DNA from 4 places in the Streptomyces sp. NPDC039609 genome. Region 1 is predicted to be linked to each of the others. Evidence: riboswitches for the same ligand, from Rfam matches in the RefSeq annotation. Region 1 holds a riboswitch; each other region holds the start of a gene.

Region 1 (3,215 bases):
GACGGATTCTTCGACCACGTCCCGCCGCCGGTCGCCCCGCCCGGCACCCCGGGCGAGTACCTCGACGGTGTCCCGATCGGTCTCGGCTTCCGGGTCCCGATGCTCGTCATGTCCCCGTGGACGCGTGGCGGCTGGGTCAGCTCGGAGGTCTTCGACCACACCTCCGTCCTGCGGTTCATGGAGACCTGGACGGCCGCCCTCGGCACCCCCGCCGCGTGCCCGAACATCAGCGCCTGGCGGCGCAAGGTCACGGGCGACCTGACCGGGGTCTTCGACTTCGGGAACCCCGTCTTCGGCGTTCCCTCGGGGCTCCCGTCCACCGCCAAGGTGATCGGGCAGTCGACCTGCGCCCCCCTGCCCAACCCGGTCCCGCAGGACAACGCCCTGCCCGCGCAGGAGGCCGGCACCCGCCCGGCGCGCGCCCTGCCGTACCAGGTGAACGGCAACCTCGACCGGTTCGAGTTCGGTGCCGCGGGCAAGATCCTGGCCTGGTTCTCCATGACGAACCAGGGCGCGCAGGCGAAGCGCGCGGCGCACTTCACGATCCATCCGCACCAGCACCGGTCCACGGCGGCCTGGCAGTACACCGTCGACGCGGGCACGACGTCCACGGACTACTTCAACATCGGGACGGGCTCGGGGTCGGGCAAGTACGACATCTCGATGATGGGCCCCAACCGCTTCCTGCGCCGCTTCATCGGCGACGCCTCGAAGCCGGGCAGGCGATCGAGGTCGCGGCGCGCTTCGCGACCGAGCCGGGCACCGGGAAGACGGCGATCTGCTTCGCGATGAAGAACACCTCCACCACTCCGGTGACCTTCACCATCCGCTCGAACGCCTATCGTTCCGACGGGCCGTGGACGTACACGGTGGCGGCGAACTCCTCGCGCGAGGACTACTTCAACGCCGTGGCGTACCACAACGGCTGGTACGACTTCACCGTCCTCGCCGACATCGACGGCACCTGGTCGCGTCGCTACACGGGCCACATCGAGACCGGCACCGCGAGCATCACCGGCTGACACACAGCCGCACTTCCTATCAAAAGGGACACAAGAGTCTTTACCATCCCTTGTGTCCCTTTTCTCAACTCACCTGAATTTACCCTAATGACCGATTTGGCACCCCTGGTGAGATGAATCACGCAAAGGGCCTGCAACCATCTCCTCGCACCTTCCGTCCCCTTGCCGCTCAAGGAAGTTCGGCGGGGTGGACGCGGCGGAAATCCCCTCGGCGAATTACCCACGTACGCGACGTCTTGTTTCTGTCGACATTTCTCGCCTACGGTCACCTCGACCCGGACGGATCGCCGAATCCTGCCACCGTCCGAAAAGACCGATCATTCACCCGAAGGCAGGAGCGGGGGACCCACTATTCGCCGGTCCGGATTTCTCCGGAGCGGCTCGGGGTGAAGTCGCACGTGTGCGGCCGGGCATCTCCAGCCCGAACCCGACAGCTCACCCCGCAGGCGCCGGAGAGGAATGCATCATGCCCGCACACGGTAAGCACCGGCGCCCCAAGCGACGTCCCCTGACCCGCGGTATCGCCCTTGCGAGCACGGGTGGCGCCGCACTGGCCCTGCCCCTGGTCGCCACGGCCACCGCTCATGCGACGCCCCAGACGGCCCCCGCGACCGCCCCCGCCGAGAAGACCGTCTTCAGCGCCCCGGCGAAGATCGCGGAATCAATTCCGGCCGCCCAGAATTCTGCCGCCAAGATATACAAGGTCGTCCGCGGCGACTCCCTTTCGGTGATCGCGCACGAGCAGGACGTCCAGGGCGGCTGGAAGGCCCTGTACCGCGCGAATCGCAGCGCCGTTGGTGACAACCCGTCACTTATCCACCCTGGCCTCGAACTGACGCTCAGCGGGAATTCCGCCACCGCCCCGAAGCAGCCCAAGCAGTCGAAGTCCTCGGCCCGTTCGGACGCCGACCGGGCCGACCGCTCGCAGCAGCGGAGCGCCGCTCCGGCCAAGGCCGCTCCCGCCAAGGCCGCTCCCGCGAAGCCCGCCGCCGCGGCTTCCGGGAAGGCCGCCGCCGCGGCCCCCAAGGCCGCCCCGGCGAAGACCTACGCCAACAACCTCGACGGGTGGATCCGCGAGTCGCTGGACGTCATGGCGCGCTACGGCATCCCGGGGTCGTACGACGGGATCCACCGCAACATCATGCGCGAGTCCTCGGGCAACCCGCAGGCCATCAACCTCTGGGACTCGAACGCCGTCAAGGGCACGCCGTCCAAGGGTCTCCTCCAGGTCATCGAGCCGACCTTCCTCGCCTACCACGTGCCGGGCACGTCGATGGACCTCTTCGACCCCGTCGCCAACATCACCGCGGCCTGCAACTACGCCGCGGACCGCTACGGCTCCATCGACAACGTCAACGGGCCGTACTGATCCCCGCTCCGCGTCGACTCCACGCCCCGGCCCCGGTCCCTCATGGGCCGGGGCTTCGGCGTCCCGCCAAGCGGTCTGGGGCATTCCGTCCCCATGTCGCGTTCATGGCGTGCACCATGGGCGACTGATGATCCGCGATGGGGATCGCGGATCCCGTCCCTGGGGGGAACGACGTATGAAGAGAACGCTTGCCGTGTGCGCGGCCGCCGCCGCCATGGCCGGTCTGCTCACGGTTGCCGGTCCGGCCGTCGCCCAGACGCCCGGCGCCGCCGCCGCCGCCTCACGGTGCACGCCCGGCCCGACCGTACTTCCCTCGCTCCCGCCGGACGCCCGTGGCGGGATCTCCACCGAGGGCGTGCACGATCTCGGCCCGCGCGGCCTGGCCGTGGGCGCGAGCGGCGGCCTGCCGGTGTACTGGCGAGGTGAGCGGCTGCACCGTGTGCCACTGCCCGAGGGCTACGACGAGGGTGCTGTCCGAGCCGTCAACCGGCAGGGACTCATGGCCGGCTGGGTGGGGCGCCGCTCCGACGGTTCGACCGCCCTGTTCAGCTACCGCCCCGGGGCCTCGTCGGTGCGGCTGTTCGCCGACGGGGTGCCACGGGGCGCGTCCGATGTGGACGTCGACGACGCCGGGCGGATCGCGGCCGTCGACAGCGACGGCACGGCGAAGGTGTGGCGGGACGGGAAGGTCACGCGGACCCTGGCGCTGCCGCCGGACGCGGGACCGGGCACGGTCGTGACGCGGATCACCAGTGTCAACGCGCGCGGCGATGTGATCGGCGCGGCCGAGCAGTCGTACGACGGCCCCGACGGTTTCACCTGGA
Region 2 (3,215 bases), on a different contig from region 1:
CTGGTAGCGGTTCTTGTCTCCGTCACGGAGCTCAATGGCCTCGAACGCACCGGTGGAGGCACCGGACGGAACAGCAGCACGACCGGTGCTGCCGTCGTCGAGGCCGACCTCGACCTCGACCGTGGGGTTGCCTCGGGAGTCCAGGATTTCCCGGGCTACGACGACGTCGATGGACGGCACGAGCATCTCCTTCTGGGATGTGACGCTAGATGTGACGCTTGCTGTGCAGGGTCGCTTTGGCCTTGCGCCAAGAGCCTAACCGGCTCCGGGGCTCCGGCCCGCCCGGCGCCCGCCCCCTGGGACGAAAAAGGACCCGAGGGCAGGTATCTCGGGTCAAAACACCCCAGACCTACTCACCGGTAACGCGGGGAGAGGGCTACGGGAACCCCGCATCCGGGAACTCCGGCGCACGCGGAGCCGGGGAACGCGGAACCCCGGCCCGGCACACACGGGGGAGGGTGCGCCGGGCCGGGGTGGTCACCGCGGGAGGGTCGGAGGGGCCGCGTGAGCCGCCGGACTCACGCGAACCGCCGGGCTCACTTCAGGTGAAGCTGCTGGCCCGGGTGGATCAGGTCGGCGTCCTCGACGACGTCCTTGTTCAGCTCGAAGAGCTTCTCCCAGCCGCCCTCGACCTTCTGGGCGGCGGCGATCTTGCTCAGGGTGTCGCCGGCGACGACCTTGTACTCGCCGTCACCCTTCGCGACCTTCTTGCCGGTGGGGGTGGTGACGGTCTTCGCCTCGGCCTTCGGGGCGGTCCGCTGCTCGCTGCGGGTCGTCGGCTGCTCGGCCTTGCGCTCGGGGGCGGCCGGGGCGGCCTGGGCAGGCGCGCTCTCGGCGGCGCCGCCGGTGTACGCGGCGCTGGAGAGGCCCACGCCACAGCTCGGCCAGGCACCCTTGCCCTGGCCGGCCAGGACCTTCTCGGCGATCTGGATCTGCTGCGACTTCGAGGCCTGGTCGGCGGTGGCGGCGAACGCGGTGCCGCCGTAGGCGGCCCAGGTGGAGGCGGAGAACTGCAGGCCGCCGTAGTAGCCGTTGCCGGTGTTGATGGCCCAGTTGCCACCGGACTCGCACTGGGCGACGACGTCCCACTCGGAGGCGGTCGCGGCCGAGGCGGACCCGGCGGTCATGAGCGGCGCGGCGACGGCGACACCGGCGATGCCGGCGAGGGCGACGGCGCGGGTGGCCTTGGAGGCACGACGGTGTTTGCCCTTGGCGGAAAACAGCATGGGGAATCTCCTCACCGACGCCTGCGAGGTGAGCTGTCGGGTTCGGGCCATGTGAGTTGCCCGGCCGCGCGACCTGGCGCGCGGCTTCACCCCGAGCCGCATCCTCGGCCGTCTGTCTCAACGGCCGGGGGCGGCACTTACCTTGGGTCCCCCGCTCCTGCCTTCGGCGCATGACGCGACGACTGTTCCCATCGGCCGACGGCAGGATTCGGCGTATCGGTCGACGGGGCCCGCGGTGGCGAGCGGTGCTGACCGTAGACACAGACCTCTCCGAAGTTCAAAGAGGCCCATTGGGGAAATATCGCCCGTACCCACTTCGGGACGAAGGGTGTTTACGCAGGTGAGAGGTGACGGAAGCAAACTTTGCGGACGCGATATGCCAGTTGAGGCAAAGAGACCCATGTCTCAGTTGCACAGAACCGGACATACGACCCCGAACTACCCCTTCGACGGGAGGAGATCGATCGTCAGGTCGAGGCTCTGGCCAGGGACGATGAGGTCGGGATCGGCACCCACCGTCGAGCGGTTGGCGTCATAGAGGGCGCCCCAGCCGCCCGGCAGTTCGTTCTCCCGCGCAATGTCGGTCAGATTGTCGCCCGGCTTGACGGTGTATTCGCCCGAGTTGCCCTTGGTGTCCGTAACGCCCGTGGAGTCCTTGGGATCCTTGACATCCTCGACGCCCGCTACGTCCGCACTGTCCGACTCCTCCCCATTCCCGCCCGGGGTCGCCTCACCTGTCGGCTCATCAGCCGGAGCGTCCGTCGGTGCGGCATGTCGACCGTTTTCGCCGCTCTTGCCCGGATTGACCGTCTCCTCCGGGGCCGCGTCACCGCGGTGCTTACCGGTGCCCGGAGTCGCCGGTGCGGAGGGCGTGACGGAGGTCTCGGGAATGGCGGTCGGGCCCGACGTCGAGGGCTCGGTGGTCCCGGGGGCGGCGGTCTCGGGGGCGGTGGCCCCGGGGGTGGCCGGAAGGCCCGCCGTCCGGTTCGACTCCTCGACGGGGCCCGTGGGCTCCTCCGGAGTGACCGCAGGCCCCGGGTCGACGCCGGGCGCGGCGCCGTCGTTCGTCAGTCCGGCGATCGGGGCGCAGGTGGCCCACTGCGTGGAGCCGGCGGCGAGCGCCTTGTCCGCCACCGCGATCTGCTGGGCACGGCTCGCGAGGTCCGCACTGGTCGCGTACGACAGACCGCCGTACGTCTCCCAGGTCTCCTGCGTGAACTGCAGTCCGCCATAGAGGCCGTTGCCGAAGTGTGCGCTCCACAGGCCGCCCGTCTCGCACTCGGCCACCCGGTCCCAGGTGGCGGCGTCGGCGGCCGAGGCGGAGCCCGCGGCGAGCAGCGGCATCGCCAGCGCGGATCCGGTCACGCCTGCGGCGACGACTATGGCGGGGGCCTGGCGGGGTCTGCGGTGTCGTCCGTTCCCGGAGCGCATGCGGAGAGCCTTTCGCGTGACTGCTGAGATGACGGTGAACGTAGCGGCATTCGAACGTCAGTAACAAGTCGATGCAGCGGAGATCACGTAAAAGTCACAGTCTTGACGGATCGTCAGTCACCCAAAGGGGAGAACTCGACCGGAAGCGTGCGCAATCCCCGCATGATGAGCCCTCCGCGCCACCGCAGATCGGCCGGATCCGCGGCAAGTCGCAGGTCTGGCAGGCGAGTCAGCAAGGTCGAGAGCGCGATCTGCCCTTCGAGCCGGGCGAGCGGTGCGCCGATGCAGTAGTGGATGCCGTGCCCGTAGCCGAGGTGCTGGTTGTCGCGCCGGGACAGATCGAGCGTGTCCGGCTCGTCGAAGCGCGCCGGGTCGCGGTCGGCGGCGGCCAGCACGACGAGGACCGGGTCGCCCGCCGGGATCTCCTGCCCGCCGATGGTCAGCGGCTCCATGGCGTACCGCCAGGTCGCCAGCTCCACCGGCCCGTCAAAGCGCAGCAGCTCCTCGACACCGGTCTCCAGGAGTCCCCGCTCCCCCGCCGCGAGCGAGGCCTGGAGC
Region 3 (3,215 bases), on a different contig from region 1:
GAAGAGCGGGCTGAGCAGCTCCATCACCTCGGGCGACATGGCGTCCGCGGCGGTGGAGCTGCGGCGCACCTTGTACCGGCGGTGCGGGTCGTTCGACTTCACGTAGTCGGCCTCGATCGCCTCGCGCTCGACACCCACCGCGAGCAGCGAGATGGCGATCGACAGGCCCGCGCGGTCCTTGCCGGCCGCGCAGTGCATCAGCGCCGGAACGCTGTCCTCGGCCATCGCGTGCAGGATGCGGCTGTGCTCCGCGATCCGCTCGACAATCATCTTCCGGTACGAATCGGACATTCGGGCGGCTGCCTTGCCGTCACCCAGGATGGCGCGGAGCTGCTCCAGCTCGCCCGTGCTGACCAGCTTCCAGAACTCCTTGCCGTCGGCCGGGTCATTGAGCGGTATGTTCACATTTCGTACACCCGGAAGTTCGACGTCCGGGCCCTCGACCTTCCGGTCCGCCTGGTTGCGGAAGTCGAAGATCGTGTGCAGCCCGAGGGTGGAGAGGAAGGCCGCGTCCTCCTCGGTGGCGTGCGCGAGGTGGCCGCTGCGGAAGAGTCGTCCGAATCGCACCGATCCGCCGCGCATGGTCGGCAGGCCGCCCACGTCCCGGAAGTTGCGCACCCCGGTGAGCTCGGGTTCGGTCGACGGGACCTGCGGCAGCTGCTGCGTCACGAGTGCTCCTGAAGGTTGACTGATCGAGATCGGTTCCAGGGGCAATCATCCCGGGTGGGGGCGGCTCCGCATACCCCCGGGGTATGGGAATGGGTGTTCTGTCCGAATTGGGCCCTTAGGTATAACGCGCCCTGGTAATAGGGGAGATGGGTTCCGGTGCGTGAGCAGCGTCATAAAAGTGACGGACCGTGCCTGATCGTTCCGGACAATCTCCCTGCCGGAAAAGGGAATCGGCGCTCCGCCCTCCACGGAGGGTGACCGGAATTCGGCCTGAATATCCCGGCCCTGAATGCGGGAGAAAAACGGTGGCTTGTTCGCGCCGACTCCGCTCGTCTACGGTCACCGTCAATCCGGTCGGACCGCCGAATCCTGCCACCGCCCGGAATCCGCACCCATCCACGTACGGCAGGAGCGGGGGACCCAGGTAAGTACGCCGAACCGGATCGATCCGGACGGCTTGGGGTTAAGTCGCGTGAGAACGCGGCCGGACATCTCCAGTCCGAACCCGACAGCTCACCTCGCAGGCGACGGAGAGGAATTCGCCATGCCCGCAAAGGGTAAGCACCGCCGTCCCAAGGTCAACCCGATCACGCGCGGATTCGTCGCCGCCGGCACCGGTGGCGCCGTCGTCGCCCTGCCGCTCCTCGGTGCGACCGGAGCCCACGCCGCCGACAAGGGCGCCCCGACCGTGACGCCCGAGCAGGCCGTCGCCGCCGTCGCCGCCGCTCCCGCGAAGGCCCCCGCCGCCGACAAGACCGCCAAGCCGAAGACGTACTCCGTCGTCCGCGGCGACTACCTGTCGAAGATCGCCTCCGAGCACCACCTGGCGGGCGGCTGGAAGAAGCTCTACGAGGACAACCGCCAGGTCGTGGGCGGGAACCCCTCGCTGATCCTTCCCGGCATGAAGCTCACCCTCGGCGCCAAGTCGACGGCGACCCCGCCCGCGCCCAAGGCCGCCCCGAAGACCGCCCCGAAGGCCGCACCCAAGGCGGAGAAGTCCTCCACCGGTTCGGCCGAGCGCAGCTCGCGCAGCGCCGACCGCGGCACGGTCGAGTCCACCCAGGCCTCGACCTCCACCCCGGCGCCGTCCGCTCCCGCCAAGGCCGCTTCCTCCGGCTGGGTCGCCCCGGTCAGCGGCGGCGTCTCCACCCCGTACCGCGCCTCCGGTGCCATGTGGTCCTCCGGCTACCACACCGGTGTCGACTTCATCGCCTCCTCCGGCACCTCGGTCAAGGCCGTCGGTGCGGGCACCGTCTACTCCGCGGGCAACAGCGGCTCGTACGGCAACGAGGTCGTCATCCAGCACGCCGACGGCACGTTCTCGCAGTACGCCCACCTCTCCTCGCTGGGCGTCTCCGCCGGCCAGACCGTCACGGGCGGCCAGGAGATCGGTCTCTCCGGTTCGACCGGCAACTCCACCGGTCCGCACCTGCACTTCGAGATCCGCACCGGACCGAGCTACGGCTCGGACATCGACCCGCTGGCGTACCTGCGCTCGCACGGCGTCAGCATCTGACGTACACCCGGCACCCGAAGGGGCCCGGCACCTGTGTGCCGGGCCCCTTCGCGTTCCCCCGTATTCCGGCTTGGCGGAATCTTGACCGGTGGCGTATCTCACCCGGCGTCAACCCCTCCTTACGGTCGCGTAGGTCACACCCATAAGGGAAAGATGAGCTCCCGTGGCAGACGATTCGAGATCAAGAGACATGGACGTATTCGGGTCGTACGCGGCGATCGGTGACAGCTTCACCGAGGGCGTCGGAGACCCCGGGCCAGATGGGAAGTACGTCGGCTGGGCGGACCGCTTCGCGGTGCTGCTCGCCGACCAGCTGCCGGAGCACGACGCATTCCGTTACGCCAACCTGGCCGTACGCGGCCGCCTCCTCGACCAGATCGTGGAGGAGCAGGTCCCCAGGGCGAAGGAGCTCGCCCCCGACCTCGTGACCTTCTGCGCGGGGGGCAACGACATCATCCGCCCGGGTACCGACCCGGACGATGTCGCGGAGCGCTTCGAGCGCGCCGTCGCGGATCTGACCTCGGCCGTGGGCACGGTCATGGTGACGACCGGCTTCGACACCCGCGACGTACCCGTGCTGCGCCATCTGCGCGGCAAGATCGCCACCTACACGGCTCATGTCCGGGCCGTCGCCGACCGCTACGACTGCCCGGTCCTGGACCTGTGGTCGCTCAAGTCGGTGCAGGACAGGCGGGCTTGGGACGACGACCGGCTGCACCTCTCGCCCGAGGGTCACACCCGGGTCGCGCTGCGCGCCGCCCAGGTCCTCGGCATGGAGGTGCCGGCGGACCCGGACCAGGCGTGGCCGCCGCTGCCGCCGCGGAACACCCTGGACGTGCGCCGCGACGACATCAACTGGGCCAGGGAGTACCTCGTGCCGTGGATCGGCAGGCGGCTGCGGGGTGAGAGCTCGGGGGACCACGTGGAGGCCAAGCGCCCGGACCTCATGCCCCTCTGAGCGTGGCGGGGATCCGTTCCAGGACGCCTCCGGCGAACACGTCGTACAGCGGCAGCGTCTCCAGATGGACGT
Region 4 (3,215 bases), on a different contig from region 1:
CGCGAGTGGCTGGACCGGCTCGGCACGGTCGCGGGCCGGGCCGACGAACTGTGCCGCTTCGCGGTCCTGTTCGGCGACCCGCAGCTCGCCCTCACCGCCGTGCACCGGGTCCTGGACGTCACCGCGGAGGAGGTGCAGGCGGTTGCCAAGGCCCGGCTGCGCCCGGACAACCGCGCGGTGCTCGTCTACGAGCCGACCGGTACCGAACAGAGCGACAGCGACGAGGAAGAGGGAGCGGACCAGTGACCGACGCTGCCGCGTCTTTGACGAGCATGACGTTCCACCCGCAGCCGGAGCCGGGCACCGCCAAGCCCTGGGCCTTCCCGGCACCGGACCGCGGAGCGCTGGACAACGGCCTGACGGTGCTGCGCTGCCACCGCCCCGGCCAGCAGGTGGTGGCCGTCGAGATCTTCCTCGACGCCCCGCTGGACGCCGAGCCCGAGGGCCTGGACGGCGTGGCCACGATCATGGCCCGCGCCCTCTCCGAGGGCACGGACAAGCACTCCGCCGAGGAGTTCGCCGCCGAGCTGGAGCGCTGCGGCGCCACGCTCGACGCGCACGCCGACCACCCGGGCGTACGGGTCTCCCTGGAGGTCCCCGTCTCCCGGCTGCCGAAGGCGCTCGGCCTGCTCGCCGAAGCGCTGATCGCGCCGGCCTTCCTCGACACCGAGGTCGAGCGCCTGGTGCGCAACCGGCTCGACGAGATCCCGCACGAGACGGCCAACCCGGCCCGCCGGGCGGCCAAGCAGCTCTCCAAGGAGCTGTTCCCGGCCACGTCGCGCATGTCGCGGCCGCGCCAGGGCACCGAGGAGACGGTGGCGGCGATCGACGCCGCGGCCGTCCGTGCCTTCTTCGAGGCATACATGCGGCCCTCCACGGCCACGGCCGTCGTCGTCGGCGACCTGACCGACGTGGACCTGGACAAGGTCCTCGCCGAGTCGCTGGGCGCGTGGACGGGGAACACGGCCGAGCCGCGCCCCATGCCTCCGATCACGGCCGACGACACCGGCCGGGTGGTCATCGTCGACCGGCCGGGCGCCGTCCAGACCCAGCTGCTCATCGGCCGCGTCGGCGCCGACCGGCACGACCGTGTCTGGCCGGCCCAGGTCCTCGGCACGTACTGCCTCGGTGGCACCCTCACCTCCCGCCTGGACCGCGTCCTGCGCGAGGAGAAGGGCTACACGTACGGCGTCCGTGCCTTCGGCCAGGTGCTGCGGTCCGACGGTGAGGGCCACGGCGCCTCGATGCTCGCCATCAGCGGCTCCGTCGACACCCCCAACACCGGACCGGCACTTGACGACCTGTGGAAGGTGCTGCGCACCCTCGCCGCCGGGGGGCTGACGGACGCCGAGCGCGATGTGGCCGTGCAGAACCTGGTGGGGGTGGCGCCGCTGAAGTACGAGACGGCCGCCTCCGTCGCCGGGACGCTCGCCGACCAGGTCGAGCAGCACCTTCCGGACGATTTCCAGGCGCAGTTGTACGCCCGCCTGGCCGAGACCGGCACGGTGGAGGCGACCGCGGCGGTCGTGAACGCCTTCCCGGTGGACCGTCTTGTCACCGTGCTCGTCGGTGACGCGGCGCAGATCGAGGAGCCGGTGCGTGCCCTCGGCATCGGCGAAGTGACCGTCGTCACCGGCTGATTGAGGCAACCCCGCGCCACTTCGAGGACCCCGTTATCACGGTATGGCGGGGTCCTCCCCTTTGTCCGTATTGAGGGAATGGGTGGGCGTATGCCCTGTGGCATGTCTTACAAACGGGCGTGTCTGTTTGCTGATTGAAAGACAGTCCGCTTAGCGTCGGTCCGGCTGTTCGCCAGTTGCACCCGCCGCGAGCCCGTGGCATCGGACAGTCATCGCCGAGTCCCCGTCAGGCGCGAGCCTGGGGAGCCGGGGACCCACACGAAGTCCCTGGGGTGAATCGGACGCCTTCGCACCCGTGCGGAGGGGCCCGTAGGAGACCTTCCTGCTCCGAACCCGTCAGCTAACCCGGTAGGCGAGAAGGAAGGAAAGGATCAGCCACTACATGGCGTTCACCCGTGCCACCGGGAAGCATCGTGGTCCGAGCCGTCTGGCGCGCCGCAGCGCGGGCATCGCCGGCGTCGCGACCATCGCCACCACCGGCGTCATCGGAACCCTCGCCTCGCCGGCGCTCGCCGCCGACGCGGACGCCCCCTCCTTCGAGGACACCGGCCTGACCCAGATCGTCGCCGCCGACACCCTCGCGGCCACGATCGACGCCCAGGCCGCCGCCCAGGAGCGCGAGGCCGCCGAGGCCGTCGAGCGGGCCAAGGCCGAGGCCCGGGCGAAGGCGGAGGCGAAGCGCAAGGCCGAGGCCCGCGCCAAGGAGATCCGCGAGGCCAAGGAGCGCGCCGCCCGCGAGGCCGAGCGCAAGCGTCTGAACTCCTTCCAGCTCCCCGTCGCCGGTTCGTACGTGACCACCAGCTACCAGGCCGGTGGCGCGCTCTGGTCCTCCGGCAGCCACTCCGGCGTCGACTTCCGGGCCGCCTCCGGCAGCCGGGTCGTCTCCGTCGGCTCCGGCACCGTCGTCGAGGCCGGCTGGGGCGGCGCGTACGGCAACAACATCGTCATCCGGATGAACGACGGCACGTACACCCAGTACGGTCACCTGTCGTCCATCAGTGTCTCGGTCGGCCAGACCGTCACCCCGGGCCAGCGGATAGGCCTCTCGGGCTCGACCGGCAACTCGACCGGCCCGCACCTCCACTTCGAGGCGCGCACCACCGCCGAGTACGGCTCCGACATCAACCCGGTCGCGTATCTGCGCGCCCGCGGCGTGAACGTCTGACGGCCACGGAACAGCGTCAGAAAAGCCCCGGCTCGTCCTGAGCCGGGGCTTTTCGCTGGCCAAAAGATATCCATGTTCCCGGATCGCCTTCGGAAATTCCGTCCCGCTGCAATAGAGTCGCCGACGAACCGGTTTCGCGCGGATCAAGGCGGAGGTCGAAGATGCGCATTCCCGCGCAGTCGGTATGCACGGCGATTCGGGACGACATCGTTTCCGGGGTCCTCCCGTGCGGCAGCCGGCTGACCGAGGAGCAGTTGGCCCGCCGCTACGGGGTCTCCCGCGTCCCCGTCCGCGAGGCGCTGCGCACCCTGGAGTCCGAGGGCTTCGTGATCAGCCGCCGGCACGCGGGCGCCCATGTCGCCGAACCCACCGAGCAGGAGGCGGCGGATCTTCTGGACGTCCGGTCACTG

What was found. Region 1 has a riboswitch for cyclic di-AMP ahead of ACZ561_RS03400 (LysM peptidoglycan-binding domain-containing protein). Riboswitches for the same ligand answer to the same signal wherever they lie in the genome.
Region 2: another riboswitch for cyclic di-AMP. It lies ahead of ACZ561_RS38810 (transglycosylase family protein); the one in region 1 lies ahead of ACZ561_RS03400 (LysM peptidoglycan-binding domain-containing protein).
Region 3: another riboswitch for cyclic di-AMP. It lies ahead of ACZ561_RS13360 (M23 family metallopeptidase); the one in region 1 lies ahead of ACZ561_RS03400 (LysM peptidoglycan-binding domain-containing protein).
Region 4: another riboswitch for cyclic di-AMP. It lies ahead of ACZ561_RS25530 (M23 family metallopeptidase); the one in region 1 lies ahead of ACZ561_RS03400 (LysM peptidoglycan-binding domain-containing protein).

Annotation. Positions count from the first base shown of each region.
Region 1 is NZ_JBVIUJ010000001.1:766,083-769,297, reverse strand. It holds partial or broken gene ACZ561_RS03405 (phosphocholine-specific phospholipase C) at 1-1,022, shown strand, start outside; cyclic di-AMP (ydaO/yuaA leader) riboswitch at 1,335-1,486, shown strand; gene ACZ561_RS03400 (LysM peptidoglycan-binding domain-containing protein) at 1,489-2,391, shown strand; gene ACZ561_RS03395 (hypothetical protein) at 2,567-3,215, shown strand, end outside.
Region 2 is NZ_JBVIUJ010000022.1:62,218-65,432, forward strand. It holds gene eno (phosphopyruvate hydratase) at 1-186, opposite strand, end outside; gene ACZ561_RS38810 (transglycosylase family protein) at 537-1,226, opposite strand; cyclic di-AMP (ydaO/yuaA leader) riboswitch at 1,230-1,405, opposite strand; gene ACZ561_RS38815 (transglycosylase family protein) at 1,665-2,657, opposite strand; gene ACZ561_RS38820 (cytochrome P450 family protein) at 2,771-3,215, opposite strand, start outside.
Region 3 is NZ_JBVIUJ010000004.1:251,153-254,367, forward strand. It holds gene ACZ561_RS13355 (tyrosine-protein phosphatase) at 1-669, opposite strand, end outside; cyclic di-AMP (ydaO/yuaA leader) riboswitch at 1,036-1,211, shown strand; gene ACZ561_RS13360 (M23 family metallopeptidase) at 1,214-2,185, shown strand; gene ACZ561_RS13365 (SGNH/GDSL hydrolase family protein) at 2,349-3,143, shown strand; gene ACZ561_RS13370 (STM4011 family radical SAM protein) at 3,130-3,215, opposite strand, start outside.
Region 4 is NZ_JBVIUJ010000008.1:376,095-379,309, reverse strand. It holds gene ACZ561_RS25540 (M16 family metallopeptidase) at 1-246, shown strand, start outside; gene ACZ561_RS25535 (M16 family metallopeptidase) at 273-1,640, shown strand; cyclic di-AMP (ydaO/yuaA leader) riboswitch at 1,844-2,009, shown strand; gene ACZ561_RS25530 (M23 family metallopeptidase) at 2,023-2,805, shown strand; gene ACZ561_RS25525 (GntR family transcriptional regulator) at 2,967-3,215, shown strand, end outside.